DNA from 2 places in the Marinitoga sp. 1197 genome. Region 1 is predicted to be linked to the other one. Evidence: riboswitches for the same ligand, from Rfam matches in the RefSeq annotation. Region 1 holds a riboswitch; the other holds the start of a gene.

Region 1 (7,727 bases):
AAAAGTAAGCTATAGATATAACAAGAGAAAACGCAGAAGGTATAAACATGATTATTAAAAATTTAATAAAACTAGCTCCAGAAGCACTTCCAACTAATATATTAGGTGGATCCCCAATCATGGTTGCAGTTCCACCAATATTAGCGGAAAAAATCATCGGGAATAAGAAATTTTCTGGTTTTATTCCAATTTCCTGGCATATGTATATTATTACTGGAGAAAACAAGATCAAAGTTGTTACATTGTCCAAAAAACTGGAAAGAATGGCAACAGCAAGCATGGTAAAAACAAATATAGAAACAACACTTCCTTTTGATATTCTTACAATGTATATTGCTATAGCCTGAAAAAGTCCTGTCGTTTTTAAAATACCAACAATAATCATCATCCCCAGAAGAATCCCAAGTGTGTTAAAATCTATAAATTCTCCAGCATTAGATATACGAAGATTTTCAGAAACCTTAACAAGGGATATAAGTAATCCCATACTAAAGGCAATAACCGCCTTATTTCCTTTTCCAAATATTATTAAATAATAAGTAAAGAAAAAAATTGATAAAGCTATGATTTTTAATAGCATAATTTCCCCCATTTTTATATGTACTATATTTATACTTTAATTATACTTTAATTATACTATTTATATTTTAGTTTATCAAATAATAATAAGGCTGGTTTCACAGCCCTATTATATTTCTTAAAAATCTCTCATTTTTAATAATCGACAATACATAGATTTTTATTACTTTGTATAATATACATGTTATTATTTTAAATAAAAAAAGGCTGATTTCACAGCCTTTTTTTATTTAAGCATAATTTCTTCCCAATCTTCTAACCATTTTCCCATATTCTTTTCTAAATCTTCAGAATTTAAAGTAACCACTTTTTCGGGTATAATTGCATAATTAAATGCTTCTGGTAATTTTGTTTTCACAACTGGAAACATCCACTGATTTAAAGGAATATTTTTTTGGAATTCATCAAACAATAAGAACTCTATAAATCTTTTTGCCAGTTCTAAGTTCTTTGTTCCTTTAACAATACCAGCTCCTTCGATTTGAACATAAGCACCTTCTTCTGGAATAAATGCCTTATATTTTGTTGAATTATAATAATAATATGAATATGCGCCATCAGTTGCGTAACTTACCATCATTGGAGCTTCGCCTGATTCGAATTTTGCAAAAGCTTCGCTCCAACCAGGTGTAACAGTTAAAATTGCAGGTTTTAGCCTTTTCCAAAAATCTTTCCAATGTTCTTTATAAACAGCAATAGTCCACAATAAAAATGCCTGTCCAGTACTTGATGTTCTTGGGTCCTGAATGATTAATTTTTTATTAAATTTAGTAATATCTTCAAAAGTTTTTGGTATCGTTTCTAATTTTTCAGGATCATAAACAATAGCTATTGCTCCATAATCATATGGAATCAAATGATATGTTTTATCATATATCAAATCAGAATTCTTGATTTTTGCAATATTTATTGGTTTATATGGCAATATTAAATTTTCTTTTATAGCCAAAACGGACAATGATTGATCTAATCCTATAACAACATCTGCTTTTGGTTTCTTTTTTTCAAGTTTTAATCTAGCAAGAACATTACCTCCATCACCAAGAACAACAATATTCACACTTACACCATACATATTTTCAAACTTTTGAATAACGCCTTTTTTTATCCAATCTAAACTGTCATAAACATATACTGTAAGCGTATTAGCCCAAATAATACTCAACATTAAAATACTAATTAAAATCAATAAAACTTTTTTCATAATCTACCTCCTTAAAAAATTTTTAATAAAAAAAACGCCTTCCGGCTGGAAGGCGTAATTATTAACCCTTTTCCGCTCTCCCTACGCCGGTATTACCCGGATCAGGTGCAGGGGTCTTAAGGTTTCCACCTTAATCTCAGCCCCGGTATAGGAGCTCCCCCGGCGGGTATTCAATAACATTATATCATTAGGCTGTCTAAAAAGTCTCAAATGAAACGAAGACTCGAAGATTGCCCTTAAAATTATGAATGAAATCCGTCAAAATTACATGGATGTAATTTTGAGCGAAACAATACACGATGTATTGTTTGAGCGACGGCTGAGAATGAATAATTTTAAGGATAAGCAATCAAGCTGTCTGAGTGAATTTGACTTTTTAGACAATCTAATTATATCATTATTCATAAAAAAAATCAATATACTTGTAAATTTCTATATATTTATTTTTTTATTCACAGGTTACGATTTTTTTATTTTTTTATAAATTTTTTGACTAACCAGTCAGTCATTTTTTTATAAATTTTTTTCTACTTTATTTGTGATTTTTATAACCTGATATAATGACAGTTCAATTTTATGACTCTATTTGTCATATTTGAAACGAAATGTAAAATGTAATATAATATAGTTGACTAACCAGTCAGTCATGTGAGGTGTTTTTATGGGGAATATAATTGACAAAAAAAAATTAATATATAAAGAACAAAAAAGAAAAAATATTGCAGAACATGCTCTGAATCTCATTATGAATAAAGGTCTTTCTCATTTTACAATGGAAGATGTAGCGAAAGAAACAGGAGTTTCAAAAGGAACTTTATATCTTTATTTTGATAGCAAAGATTCTTTGATTATTGCTTCTTTTGGAATTCTGGTTGAAAGGTTACAAAACTATCTAAAAAATTTATTACCTAAAGAAATACCTAAAAAAGAAAAAGCTAAAGCTATAATTAAATTATACTCTAAAATTATAAAGGAATTTCCTTCAGATGATCTTTTAAGGCTTTTCGAGATATTAATTAATTCCATTCACAATAAGAAAAGACTTAAAGAACTTGGGGACTTATTTCATGGTTATTATACACAGCTTTTTGATGTATGGACAGAATTTGTGCCAGATAAAACAACCGCTATTGTATTACAGGCAATGCTTGATGGTATTGGTATTTATAAATCTGTTGGTGTTGATTTTTCAGAAGAAGAATTAAGTGCATCTTTAGAATATATAATAGGAAAAATAATAACATAAAGGAGGGATTTTTGTGAAAATCCTTGACAGTATGAAAACTATGATGTTAAAACAGGCATCAAAACTTGTAACAAATGTTGTAAGAAATTCTGATGTTGAAGATCTTGCAAAATTGTTGAGAACACTTGCCAATTTTGCAAAAGAACCTGCAAAAAGCGGATTAAAAAAACTCGCAGAAGGTGCAGAGAATAAAGATCCAATGCTTGTTAATTGGTCGAACCTTTTTAGAAGATCAAACCCAAAGGTTGTAGAAAAAGTCATTAATAATTTAATTATCAATGAGTTTGCGATTGGAGAAAAAATCAGACAGGAAAAAATGCATGAACATAATGTTGTTTTACCAAAATTAGCAGTAATTAGTCCTACGTATGCATGTAATTTGAGATGTGTAGGATGTTATGCCGGATTATACGGACATAAATATCAACTTTCTAAAGAAGAGCTATTTAGTGTTATAAGACAATTTAATGATTTGGGAATTTATTTCTTTATTATAACTGGTGGAGAACCATTCATTTATCCACATTTATTTGATATGCTTGAAGAGTTTAACGACTCATATTTTATGATTTATACTAACGGAACATTAATAGATGAAGAAAAAGCAAAAAAATTATCAGAATTAGGTAATGCTACACTTTCAATATCTATTGAAGGTTTTGAGGAAATGACAGACTGGAGAAGAGGTAAGGGTGTATTCAAAAAAATCATGCATGCGTATGAATTATTAACAAAATATGGTGTGATTTATGGAGCTTCAGTTACTGCTACAAAGAAAAATCATGATTTAATTATGGGAAATGAATTTTGGAATTTCTTAAAAGACCATAATGTTTCTTATGTTTGGATATTCCAATTCATGCCTGTAGGTATGGATCCAACGATGGATTTAGTTCCAACCCCAGAGCAAAGATATGAAAGATTTGAAATTACGGAAAAAATGAGACTTGGTGGAGATTTTGCTTTTGTAGCTGATTTCTGGAATCATGGATTTTTAACTCATGGTTGTTTAGCAGCTGGTTCAAAATACTTACATATTAATGCTAAAGGTTACGTAGAACCATGTGTATTCCAACAATTTGCTGTTGATAATATCAGAGAAAAATCTATACTTGAAATTTTAAAATCTCCATTTTTTGAAGCCTATAAAAGAACTATACCATATTCTAACAATCTATTCAGACCATGTCCAATTATTGATAATCCAAAAGTGTTTAGATCTATGGTTAAAAAGTTCAATGCCATTCCTCAACATCCGGGAAGTGAAAAAGTTATAACAGAATTAGCACCAGAAATTGACAAATTAGCTGAAGGGTGGAAACCTTATGCTGATAAATTATGGTATGAAAAAGGATATGCAGAAAAATATCCTTCAAAACGTGGAATTTATAATTATGAAACAAGAATGAGACGTTATGCAAACAATGAAGAAAAACTTGCCTTAGATAAAAAAGGATAATAAAACTCCCCTTTTGGGGAGTTTTATTGTTAATTTTATTAAAATTAATGTACATTTAATTCCAAACTCCAATATCTTCAACAAAATACTCTGAAGAAATGCAATTATTAAAATTACCCTATTTAACAAAATTATTTATGAACTTATAGTATTATATTCCGTATTCAGTTTTTAGAATTATAGATATATTATCTTTCATATTTTCTCAATTCTTCAACCAGTTTATAAACATTTGTATATGGATTCTTTTTAGAATGAATATTTATATCTTTCTTTTGTTCTTCCAATTTTTTAGCATTTTTTATAGCTAATTTCATTTTATCTTTTAATCTTTCATACATATCTCCAATATTTTTTTCATATTCAGGAAGTTTTTCTTTTAATTTTCTCAAACAATGCTCTTTACTCAAAGATGCTTGATAAAAAACAAAGTGCAATAAATACCACAATTCAAAACACGGATTAGAATATATAGTATTATAACCTTTTTTCTCAATTTCTTTTATAGATTCATCGAATTTTTGATCATCTATTTCATCTTTGTCAAATACGAGCCATACCTGATCAAATTTTTCTTTTTTAAAATATTTCTTTGCTGCTTTTAATAAAACATTTGCTCCTCTTCCTTCTCCTACAACTTTAACATGTGCATTTGATACTTCAAAAGAATCAAAATAATATTTTTCTGTTTTTTCACCTTCACATACTATTAAAATCAAAGGTTTAATTTCTCTTGTATTTTTTTTTCTTTTGCCTTTTTTGTCAAAATAATCTTTTCGATTCATTTGATATCAAATCCTTTTAAGATTTTCTTTAGATATGGAATAGCACCATATTTTCCATTTAAATATTCTCTTTCAAAATTTGCATTTTTTCTTACACCTTTTATTTCAAGGAGGGAATATAACTCTGATTTTCCATATTTATCTTTACTTACAAACCATATCTGATCTCTACTAAATAATTCCGAATCTAAAATAATTGTATTATGTGTTGTAAAAATCAACTGTGCATTCTTTTTGTTTTTTTCTGAATGAAAGAGTTCTATTATTGTTCTTAATAATAATGGATGAATTCTTGTATCAAGTTCATCTATAAATAAAACAGTTCCGTTTTTTAAGGTTGCTAATACAGGTCCTAAAATATTAAAATATTTTTTTGTTCCATCCGATTCTTCCTTTAAAAAATTAAATTCAACATTCTTTATGTAATTATCTTCATCATCAAAAAACGGATGATATGTCACAAGTTTATTCAAATAAAACTTTTTATCTTTTATAGATATAATTCCAATATCTCTTGAACTTAATGAAGACTCTTCATCTATTTTTAATGCTATTCTTTCGTTTTTAAAATCGTTTATTCCTATATCAGCATTTTTTAATATATTTAAAAATTCTTCCTTATCAATTATACCCTTTTCTATTAAATCTAAAGTAACTCCTGGAGGAAAATCCGGAGAAATAAAGTTTATATTTTTAAAAAATTCAACTATTTTAGTTGCAATTTGGCTGTTCCATTGAGCTAAAGAAGATAGAAAAAGTGTATTTTCTTTCGTTTTTTCTTCAACGCCTTTTCCTTCAGAAAATTTTCCTCTTTTGAATTCTTGCCAATCTCTTTCAAATATCTTTGCTTCACGTCCTTTAGGTCTGTGATAAAGCCACTCGCTTTCAATTTTACTATCTTTTATTGAAAAACCATATCTATAATAAACATTATCTATAATAAATCTCCCTTCAAATATCATAGGCTCATTTACGAGCTTTTCACTTAACTTAAACCTTTCATCGGGAATTTCAAACCCAAAAATCGCTGAATTTAAAATAAGATATATATAAAATTTAAAAGCTTTAAGTAAATTACTTTTTCCTCCTGCATTTGGACCATATATTGCTGCAGTTTTTAATAATCTGAATTTTTCAGTTTTAAAAGAATTTTTCGATTCTTTATTATCTGCTATCATTGAAAATTCCGTTTTCTTTGCAAAGGATTTAAAATTATAAAAACTAAAATCTACTAACATAATAACACCTCACAAATATAAAATATTTCCAACAATATATTATACTAAAATTATATACCATAATATTTTAAATGTCAAATTTGTAATTTTTATTCATATTTTATATATAAAATTAAATTTATCTATAAATTATTACTTAATATAACTAATAAAATATTGGATATAGCAAAATTTATATCTCACATTACATATTCATTTTATATAAGATAAGAAAAATACAAAGAAGAAAAAATAATGAATTTTTTTAATAGTGTTATTTGTTTTAGTTATTTTGAATATGTATGCTGGGGTTTGGGTTGATAAAGTTACAGAAGATTTGATGACAAACAAAAAAACTATTATGATTTTTTCTAAGGCAGTGGCTACAGATTATGATAGGGAGTCTAAGTTAGTTTTGAGGTTAAATGAAGGAGATAACTCTTTTGATATTTTTGTATCTTGGGGAAAATATCTTGGAAATGACTATTTCGATCCTGTAGAAATTAAATTTGATGATGAAACTATAGATTTTGTAATTTTTGGAACAAGCGTAGATAAAACCGCTTCGTTTTTTCCAAATTGGAATGATATGTCTTCTCTTTCTAAAGAAACAACATATGATATTTAAAAAAAATGCTAAAACATAATATTGTTGTTTTGAGAGTTAAAGATTATAAAAATAGAAAGTATACAGCAAAATTTGATTTAACTGGATTAGTAGAAATTTACAATAAATATAGAGATGATTTTGAAGCCTATGAAATTTTAGAAAAAATCAAAATGATGAAAATTTTATTTTTTTCTAAATCTGATATTTTTAAAGGATACATAGATAGATATTTTATAGAAAATAAAACTTATCCAAAATCAGTAAAAGAATATGCATATTGGTTAGATAGCTCATTTTTTAATGAAGAAATTTTTAAAAATTTTACATATACAATTACATTGGAAAGTGATAAACCAACGAAAAATAGCGAAGATACAATTACATTCCACCTAAAGACAGAAAATAATGCAAAAAACATACTACATATAATAAAACAGTATATGAAAGATATTGACAATTGGAATTTAAGTGCTGATGGAAAAACAATTATTTATACATGGAAAACAAATTTTTAATGAAAGAGTGTAATTAGATTTACATATTTTTTCATAAAGAAACATAGGAAAAATTTCAAGTGATTTTAGAAAGAACTATTTTTCAATTGTAATCACGTCCACCGTTTTCTTG
Region 2 (7,727 bases), on a different contig from region 1:
ACTGGTTTAACTTTAAAAAAGGCGAAAGAAAAAGGATATGATGCAGATGCCGTATTTATTAAATCTGGAAGCAAAGCCCATTATTACAAAGGATCGAAAAAATTAAAAATTAAACTTGTTTTTGAGAAGAAGACTGGAAAGATTTTAGGAGCACAATTTGTAGGTGGTGAAACTCACCCAAGGTTAAATACAATTACTTCATTATTATATACAAACGGCACAGTCGATATGCTAAGAAATATGGATTTGGCTTACTCACCTCCATTTTCTCCAGTATGGGATATTGACCTTGTAGCAGCAACACAGGCAATTAAAAAAGTATAAGCGTCAAACTCAGGAAAAATTTAATACTATATAGACAAAATCAAGATAAAAGAGTGTCCAAAAAGTAAAGTTGCTCAAACCTTAATTGCTAATCTTCAAAAATAGCATATTTTCGCCGGTCGTATCAGACTCACATCCATGTTCGGCTTCACTCAATTTTGCATCCATGCAAAATTGACCGGCTTCATATGCTATTTTTTCAGGCAATTTTCGAGTTTTCACTTACTTTACTAATTGGACACCCTATCAAGATAAAATTGTTTAGAATTATTACTCATGATTTAACCTCCCTGTAAAAGTGTATAGTTTGATTTTACCGAATCAAATAATAATTTAACCAATTATATTGCACACCAGGGAGGTAAACTTTTTAAAAAGCTAATATGAAAGTATTGTGAACAATGGTATTTTAGAATTTTTGAAGATACTAATTTTATTAATAAAAATGAGGTGCTTCGAGCACCTCAAATAAAAAATCCTCTTCCTGTATAAAAATCCATATAAATTAGAGTTTTTAGTGTATACAGTATAATTAATTAACTTTTTTGTATTTTCTATCCCTATACATTTTATTTGTCTATTAAAAAAACTCTATCAATCAGACAAAACTACATCCCTTACTTTTTTAATAACTTCCTTTGGATTTCTTCCAAAAACTCTAATCATTGCTTCTTTTCCATAAAAACCGTCATCCCAAACAAAATCTACTGGTTCTTTTGTTGTTTCATATATATTTGAAAGTCCATATGGAATAGAATATCCTTCTTTAGTTTGAATTTCTATCGGTTCTTTACTTCTATCAAGATAAAATGTCTTATAACCTTTTTCTTCAGCCTTTTTAATATATTCTTTTTTATACATAATATTCATTCCAGACCTTATCCATGGGAAGTATTTCATTGTGGCGATAACCGCCCTTGCCATATGGCTTTTTCCGAAAAATGCTGGTTCATGTATAAAATTTATTTCATCACCAAGTTTATGTATTCTTCCGGGAAATTTTCCAACATCATTTTCATTTTTTGCCTCTGGCATTGCAAATGCTATATTTTGACCAACTTCTGGTATGGTATATTTTCCCAATTTTATTATCTCAGGTTTTATTTTCCAGAGTTCTTTGATAATATAATCTCTATGAATTTCATACGTTATTCTTTCTGTTTCTACAGAACTTTCAGAATTTTCAACCAGTTTATTCATATAGTACAATGAGGCTGTTATGGATTCTTCAATGGTATAGCCAATATGAATGTGTGCTGATATTAGAGATGAGAATACGCAACCCGTTCCGTGCAATTCCTTTTTATATCTTGGTGAATAGAATCTTTTATTTTTATATATTATTTCTATTTTTTCAGTATTTTTGTGACCACCTGTGATTATTACATCACATTTGATATCTGTCACTTCATATTCTTCTGAGTTCATTATCATTAAATCTACGTATTTTGAACCTTCATTTACATCTTCTGGTGGTATTATATTGTATCCTGAAGAGGTTTTAATTACAGGATTCCATATTATTTTTGATTCATTATATCTTTTTCTCAAAATTTTAATTTGTTTTGAATTTGCCATTCCCACCTTTATTAAAAAGAATTTATCAAATAAGTCAAATTCTTCAAAGTTTTCTCTGAACTCCACACTTTTAAATTCTTTTTCATTCTGTACTGTGTATGCTGATATAATAGCTTTTGGACTTATTTTAAACATTTTCATTATTGATATATCCTGTAATATACCTGCTCCACCAGATGGATCAAATCCTGAAAATACAAGCATCATAATTCCTCCTATTCTATTAACAATATTTCTGCTTTTTCGAGGTATTCCTCTGTAATTCTCATTGCGCATAATGGTCCACACATAGAACACATATTACTTTCTTTCCCTTTTCTTGCGGTATAGAATTTTTTAGCTTTTTCCTGATCCAATGCAAGTTCAAACTGTTTCTCCCAGTCGAACTGTTTTCTTGCTTTGCTCATTTCATTATCAATATCCATGTTTTTTCTATTTTTAGCTATGTCCGCTGAATGAGCTGCTATCTTTGTTGCTATTACCCCGTCTTTTATATCTTCTATAGTTGGCAATCTGAGATGTTCCGCAGGTGTTACTGCACAAAGGAAATCCGCTCCTTTGGCTGCAGCAATAGCCCCACCTATTGCAGAGGTTATATGGTCGTATCCTGGGGCAATATCCGTTGTGATTGGACCAAGTACATAAAAAGGTGCTCCATTACAGATTTTCTTTTGTAATATCACATTGGCCTCAATTTCATCGATTGGCATATGGCCCGGACCTTCAACCATTACCTGAACTCCGGCTTCACGGGCTCTTTTTACAAGTTCTCCCAATCTCAATAATTCCTCAAATTGAAGGTCATCGGTTGCATCGTGGAGGGATCCAGGTCTCATACCATCACCAAGGCTTATTGTTATATCGTATTCCTTACATATTTTCAGTATTTTATCATAAAATTCGTAAAATGGATTTTCTTTGTGATTTTTTATCATCCATCCAACAATTATTGAACCACCACGTGAGACTATTTTTGTTATTCTGTTTGAATTTCTCAATTTTTCAATGGTTGTTCTGGTAATACCTGCGTGTATTGTCATAAAATCAACACCATCTTCGGCATGGTCTTTTACCATTTGAATGAAATCTTCAGCTTCAAAATCAATTACTCTTTTTTTCTGTTGTACGGCTTTTGTTGCAGCATCATATACTGGTACCGTCCCAACCATGATATTTGAATTTTTGATTATTTCACTTCTTATATAGCTTAAATCTCCCCATGTTGAAAGGTCCATTATTGAATCCGCATCATATTTTTCTGCAATTCCCAACTTTTTAATTTCTTCATTTAAATCCGTGTATCCCTGAGAAGTACCTATATTAATATTTATCTTTGTTTTTAGTCCTTCACCAATAGCTCTGATATTTTTAAAATTATGATTTTTATTTTTGGGTAACACGACTCTTCCAGAAGCTATTTTTTCTCTCAATAATTCCGGAGATATATTTTCATGCTTTGCTGCTATTATCATCTCTTCCGTAATAACGCCCATTTTTGCGAATTCCAATTGTGTCATTTTCTTTCCTCCTTAAAACCAGTTTACTGTTGTAGGATTATATCCTCTACTTTTTATATAGTTAATAAACTCCTGAAAGTTTCGTTTATCTTCTATTTCAAATTGTTTTGTTGATTCTTTATATATTGTATATCCACCAACTTTTGTTGTTGAACCAGCTGACATCTTTGTTGCAATTCCCACGATTGCATTTCGAAAATCAACATTTTCACGTGTTGAAATATTTATATGAACCCTTGGAAAAATCAATTTTAAAGTAAGAATGTAATGTATAAGCTGTTTATCAGGAATAATATAAAAATTGTTTTTTACATTGTATGCAGATTTTATCCTTGGAAAGGATATTGCATATTCTATTTCAGGATAATTTTTTAATAGATAATCCATATGATACGCAAGCATTATTATTTCAAATTCTGGTTCATATAATCCAAGTAATGCGCCTATATTTATTTCCCTAATTCCGGCTTTTATTGCATGTTCTATTGTATCTAGGCGTTTTTTATAATTGCTTTTTGGGCCAAAAAGATGGACTTCTTTATATTCTTTTATGCAATATGTTTCCTGATACATTGTAACACCTATTAATCCCACTGAAATAAGTTCTTTATAATCATCTTCTTTTAAAGAATACGTTTCTATAGAAATCTCTTTGAAAAATCTTTTCAATAATTTTATTGTATTATATAGATAATCTAAATCTGTAGTTACAGGGTCTTCACCTGTTAATATGAGGACATGGTCTATGCCTGTGTTTTTTAAATATAAAGCCTCTTTTTCTATTTCTTCATATGTTAATTTTTTTCTCTGGATCTTGTTTGTTGCCTTGAATCCGCAGTATGTACATCCATTTATGCAATAATTTGATATATATAATGGCGCATATAGAAATATAACATCACCAAAGAATTTTCTATTATTTTTCATTACTTTCTTCGCCATTGTTCGAAGATTTATGTTTTCAAGTAAACCAAATATTTCATTTACAGCAAAAAACTCTTTGTTTAAGTTGATATAGTGTTCTTTTTTTCTTTCATTTTCTACATATTTGATGATTTTTTCAACATTCTCAGAAAACATGTCAATCTCTTCCTATATAATCGAACAATGGCGAAGATGCTTCTGCCACCTCTTTTTCTTCAGGCATTCCTGATAGATATGCGAGTCTCCCAGCTTCAGCAGCAAGAGAAAAAGCCTTTACCATCTTGACGGGATCATCTGCTATCGAAACTGCTGTGTTTGCAAGAACTGCATGACAGCCAGTTTCCATTGCTTCTGCTACATGTGATGTTTTTCCTATTCCTGCATCTATTATTATCTTCACATCAAATTCGTTTAAAAGAATCTTTACAAACTCCTTTGTTCTGAATCCTTTGTTTGTACCTATTGGTGAGCCAAGTGGCATTAAGATCTCTGCACCATTTTCTATCATTTTTCGCGCATCATATAAATCAGGATACATATAAGGAAATACTTTAAAACCATTTTCAGTTAGTAATTTACATGCTTTTATGGTTTCCTGATTATCCGGCATTAGATACTTTGAATCATTTATGATTTCTATTTTCACCCAATCTGTATTCATTAATTCTTTTCCAGCTTTTGCAATCAACAATGCCTCATGTGCATTTCTTGCCCCAGATGTGTTTACCATTATTTTTTTTACATTAATATAGTCTAAAATACTTTCATTCATGTTGCTGTATGAAGCCCTTCTCATTGCAACGGTAACTACTTCTATATTTGATTCTTCTATGGCTTTTTTCATAATATTATAATCCCTAAATTTTCCTGTTCCCATGAAAAATAGATTATTGATTTCTTCACCGTAAAAATTAATATCAACCACCTCCCACTACCGTAATGATTTCAATTTTGTCGTTTTTGGATAAACGATGTTCAATATAATTCTTGATTGAGATAATTTCGCTGTTTTTTATTACAACGACAGGTTTGTTACTTAAAGAGAGTTCTTCGAGTAATTCCTTTAATGTACTGCTTTTACACTCTTTTTCTTTACCGTTTATATATACTCTCAAGAGATCACCTCCTGCTATAAAAAAATCCCCTGCACGAAGCAGGAGATTGATTTCTATCTCTGCTCCGCTCCTTTCGCTGGTATTAACCAGATCAAGTTATAAGGGTCAGAGGCTTCCACCTCACTCTCAGCTACGGATTAGTAGCTCCCCTGCGGATCTTTTTTATTCACTTTTCATTTTGATTATATCATTATTTTTCTTTTATTTCAAGAGAGGCTGTTTGTATTTTTTATTTTGGTATAAGTTTCAATAAACTCTTCAATTTTTAAATTATAATATATTATTTTCATTTTTTATTTCATAGACTGAATTTAAATTTGAGACATAGTATTTATATGCATCTTCATAATTTAAAAAAATATTTTTAATATTATTTTCCCCATACGCAATAATGAATATGCCAAAAATTGTTAATAGTAAAAAAATATTTTTTTTCATCTCTTCCTCCTGTTATTCTATTTCTTTAAATATTACAAATCTTTCATAAAATTTATCATATACATAATAACATAGTATATTGTTTATTTTTTTTATTTTTATATCAGTAGGTATAAATTTATATGGTTGAACAGGTTCTTTATCCCCAAAATTCAAAAATATTTTTGCATTTTTTTCAACTAAACCTATATCTTTAATTTCATATTTTTTTATAAAACACAAATTTCCTGTATTTGTGTATCCCATTTTTGGGTCAGTTGTTAATAAATATAAATTATTTTCTATTAATTCTGCTGCATGCGTAATTTGTTCATATCTAAAAGAATATCTTGTATCAATAATTTTATTTCTTTCAGTTATTCCATCTTCTGTAATCTTCCATAAAGCAAGTCTGTTTATTTTTTTATAAAGATTATATTCTTGATTATTAATATTTTCTTCAAATATCAGTAAATATGGTATTTCTTTATCTTCTAATAAAAATGATTCCATTTTACTTGTTTCAAATAATTCCTGCTTTATTTCATATTCTTTTTTTATTCCATATATTGTATATCCAAAGTATTTTTCTTTTTTATTTAATGAACTATATTTTCGATATATAACACTATGAATTTTTTTTGAATTTATATATTCATATACATTACTAATTATATGAATATTTTCATTTTTATCTATCATCATTTCCTTTCCGTGGCTATATCCAACTACAGAAATATTTTTATTATAATAATCTTCTTTTGTTTTCTTGGAAATAAGGTTTGCAATATCTTCAAAAATATAAAAATCTATCATTTTAAAATCTTTGTTAAATACGCTTATTCCACTGTTTGTAAAAAAGTATATTTTCCCATTTTTTTCTTTTATATCTCTAACAGCAAGTCCTTCTGCAAATGGTGGTGGTGCAAATTTTTTAATTTGTATTTTTTTTATTTTTTTAGTTTTTAGATTGATAACATAAACAAAGGCTTTACGTTCTTTTAAATCTAAATAATCAACGGGCATTCCATATGATACAACTACTCCTTTAAAAATATATATATTATTACCATCTTCGCTAACTATCCAATACATAGAAGATAATGGAAAATATTCATTTATTATTTCTTGTGGTATAGTAATAATCTCTTCTTCTGAAATATCTGAACCATCATCAAATTTATATTTTTTGTCTGTTGCTATTGTATATATTGGTTTTAAATTTAATGGTTTTATTTCTCTAAAATAATATTTTAATTCATGAGGAAATATAATTACCAACATTGCAACTAAAAAAAAGTATAGGATTATATATTTTTTCATTTTCTTACCATCCTTTCACCCTAAGTTTTATATCTTGATAATTCATTTTTCTTGCTTCAATATTTGCAATACTAATTTTATTACGATATTCTAATTTTTTATTCTCCAGCATATGTGAGTAATCAAAAATTTTTAATTTTATTCCGGCATTTAAATTACCATAAAATCTATCATTATAAGGATAATTAGTGTATATGGAAAAATTCGATAATTCATAAAATTCAGTTTTCTCGTTTTCTAATACTACTTGAAAATCTTTTCCATTAAATATTTTTAAAAAATATTTCTTAAAATATTCTCCATTGTTAGAAAATATAGTTATACACAATATTGTATAAAAAAATATTATTATCCTTTTCATGTCTTACCACCCTTCATTATTATATGGAGGAGTTGATAACTCCTCCATATTTTTTAAATATTTAAACTTAGAACATATAATATATAATTTTCTTTGTTTATAAGATATATATTTTTTTCATCAGCATCTAGTATTAATTTGTTTATACTTCCCACTTTTTTATCGATC

What was found. A riboswitch is a leader RNA that binds a small molecule or an ion and turns the genes downstream of it on or off. The one in region 1 is predicted to bind thiamine pyrophosphate.
Region 2: it holds a riboswitch for thiamine pyrophosphate, as region 1 does, so the genes downstream of both, thiS (sulfur carrier protein ThiS) here and X275_RS03820 (thiamine ABC transporter substrate-binding protein) in region 1, are expected to answer to the same signal.

What each region holds. Positions count from the first base shown of each region.
Region 1 covers NZ_AZAY01000012.1:34,154-41,880, reverse strand. The annotation lists gene X275_RS03825 (SLC13 family permease) at 1-580, opposite strand, end outside; gene X275_RS03820 (thiamine ABC transporter substrate-binding protein) at 806-1,783, opposite strand; TPP riboswitch at 1,844-1,954, opposite strand; gene X275_RS03815 (TetR/AcrR family transcriptional regulator) at 2,445-3,029, shown strand; gene X275_RS03810 (radical SAM protein) at 3,061-4,488, shown strand; gene X275_RS03805 (RloB family protein) at 4,677-5,273, opposite strand; gene X275_RS03800 (AAA family ATPase) at 5,270-6,511, opposite strand; gene X275_RS03795 (hypothetical protein) at 6,789-7,118, shown strand; gene X275_RS03790 (hypothetical protein) at 7,124-7,615, shown strand; gene X275_RS11335 (PDZ domain-containing protein) at 7,725-7,727, shown strand, end outside.
Region 2 covers NZ_AZAY01000015.1:1,099-8,825, reverse strand. The annotation lists gene X275_RS04385 (FAD-dependent oxidoreductase) at 1-324, shown strand, start outside; gene X275_RS11495 (hypothetical protein) at 406-546, opposite strand; gene X275_RS11490 (thiamine-phosphate synthase family protein) at 919-2,106, opposite strand; gene thiC (phosphomethylpyrimidine synthase ThiC) at 2,118-3,419, opposite strand; gene thiH (2-iminoacetate synthase ThiH) at 3,432-4,499, opposite strand; gene X275_RS04365 (thiazole synthase) at 4,501-5,268, opposite strand; gene thiS (sulfur carrier protein ThiS) at 5,261-5,458, opposite strand; TPP riboswitch at 5,510-5,619, opposite strand; gene X275_RS11485 (hypothetical protein) at 5,729-5,896, opposite strand; gene X275_RS04355 (hypothetical protein) at 5,909-7,198, opposite strand; gene X275_RS04350 (hypothetical protein) at 7,203-7,559, opposite strand; gene X275_RS04345 (hypothetical protein) at 7,613-7,727, opposite strand, start outside.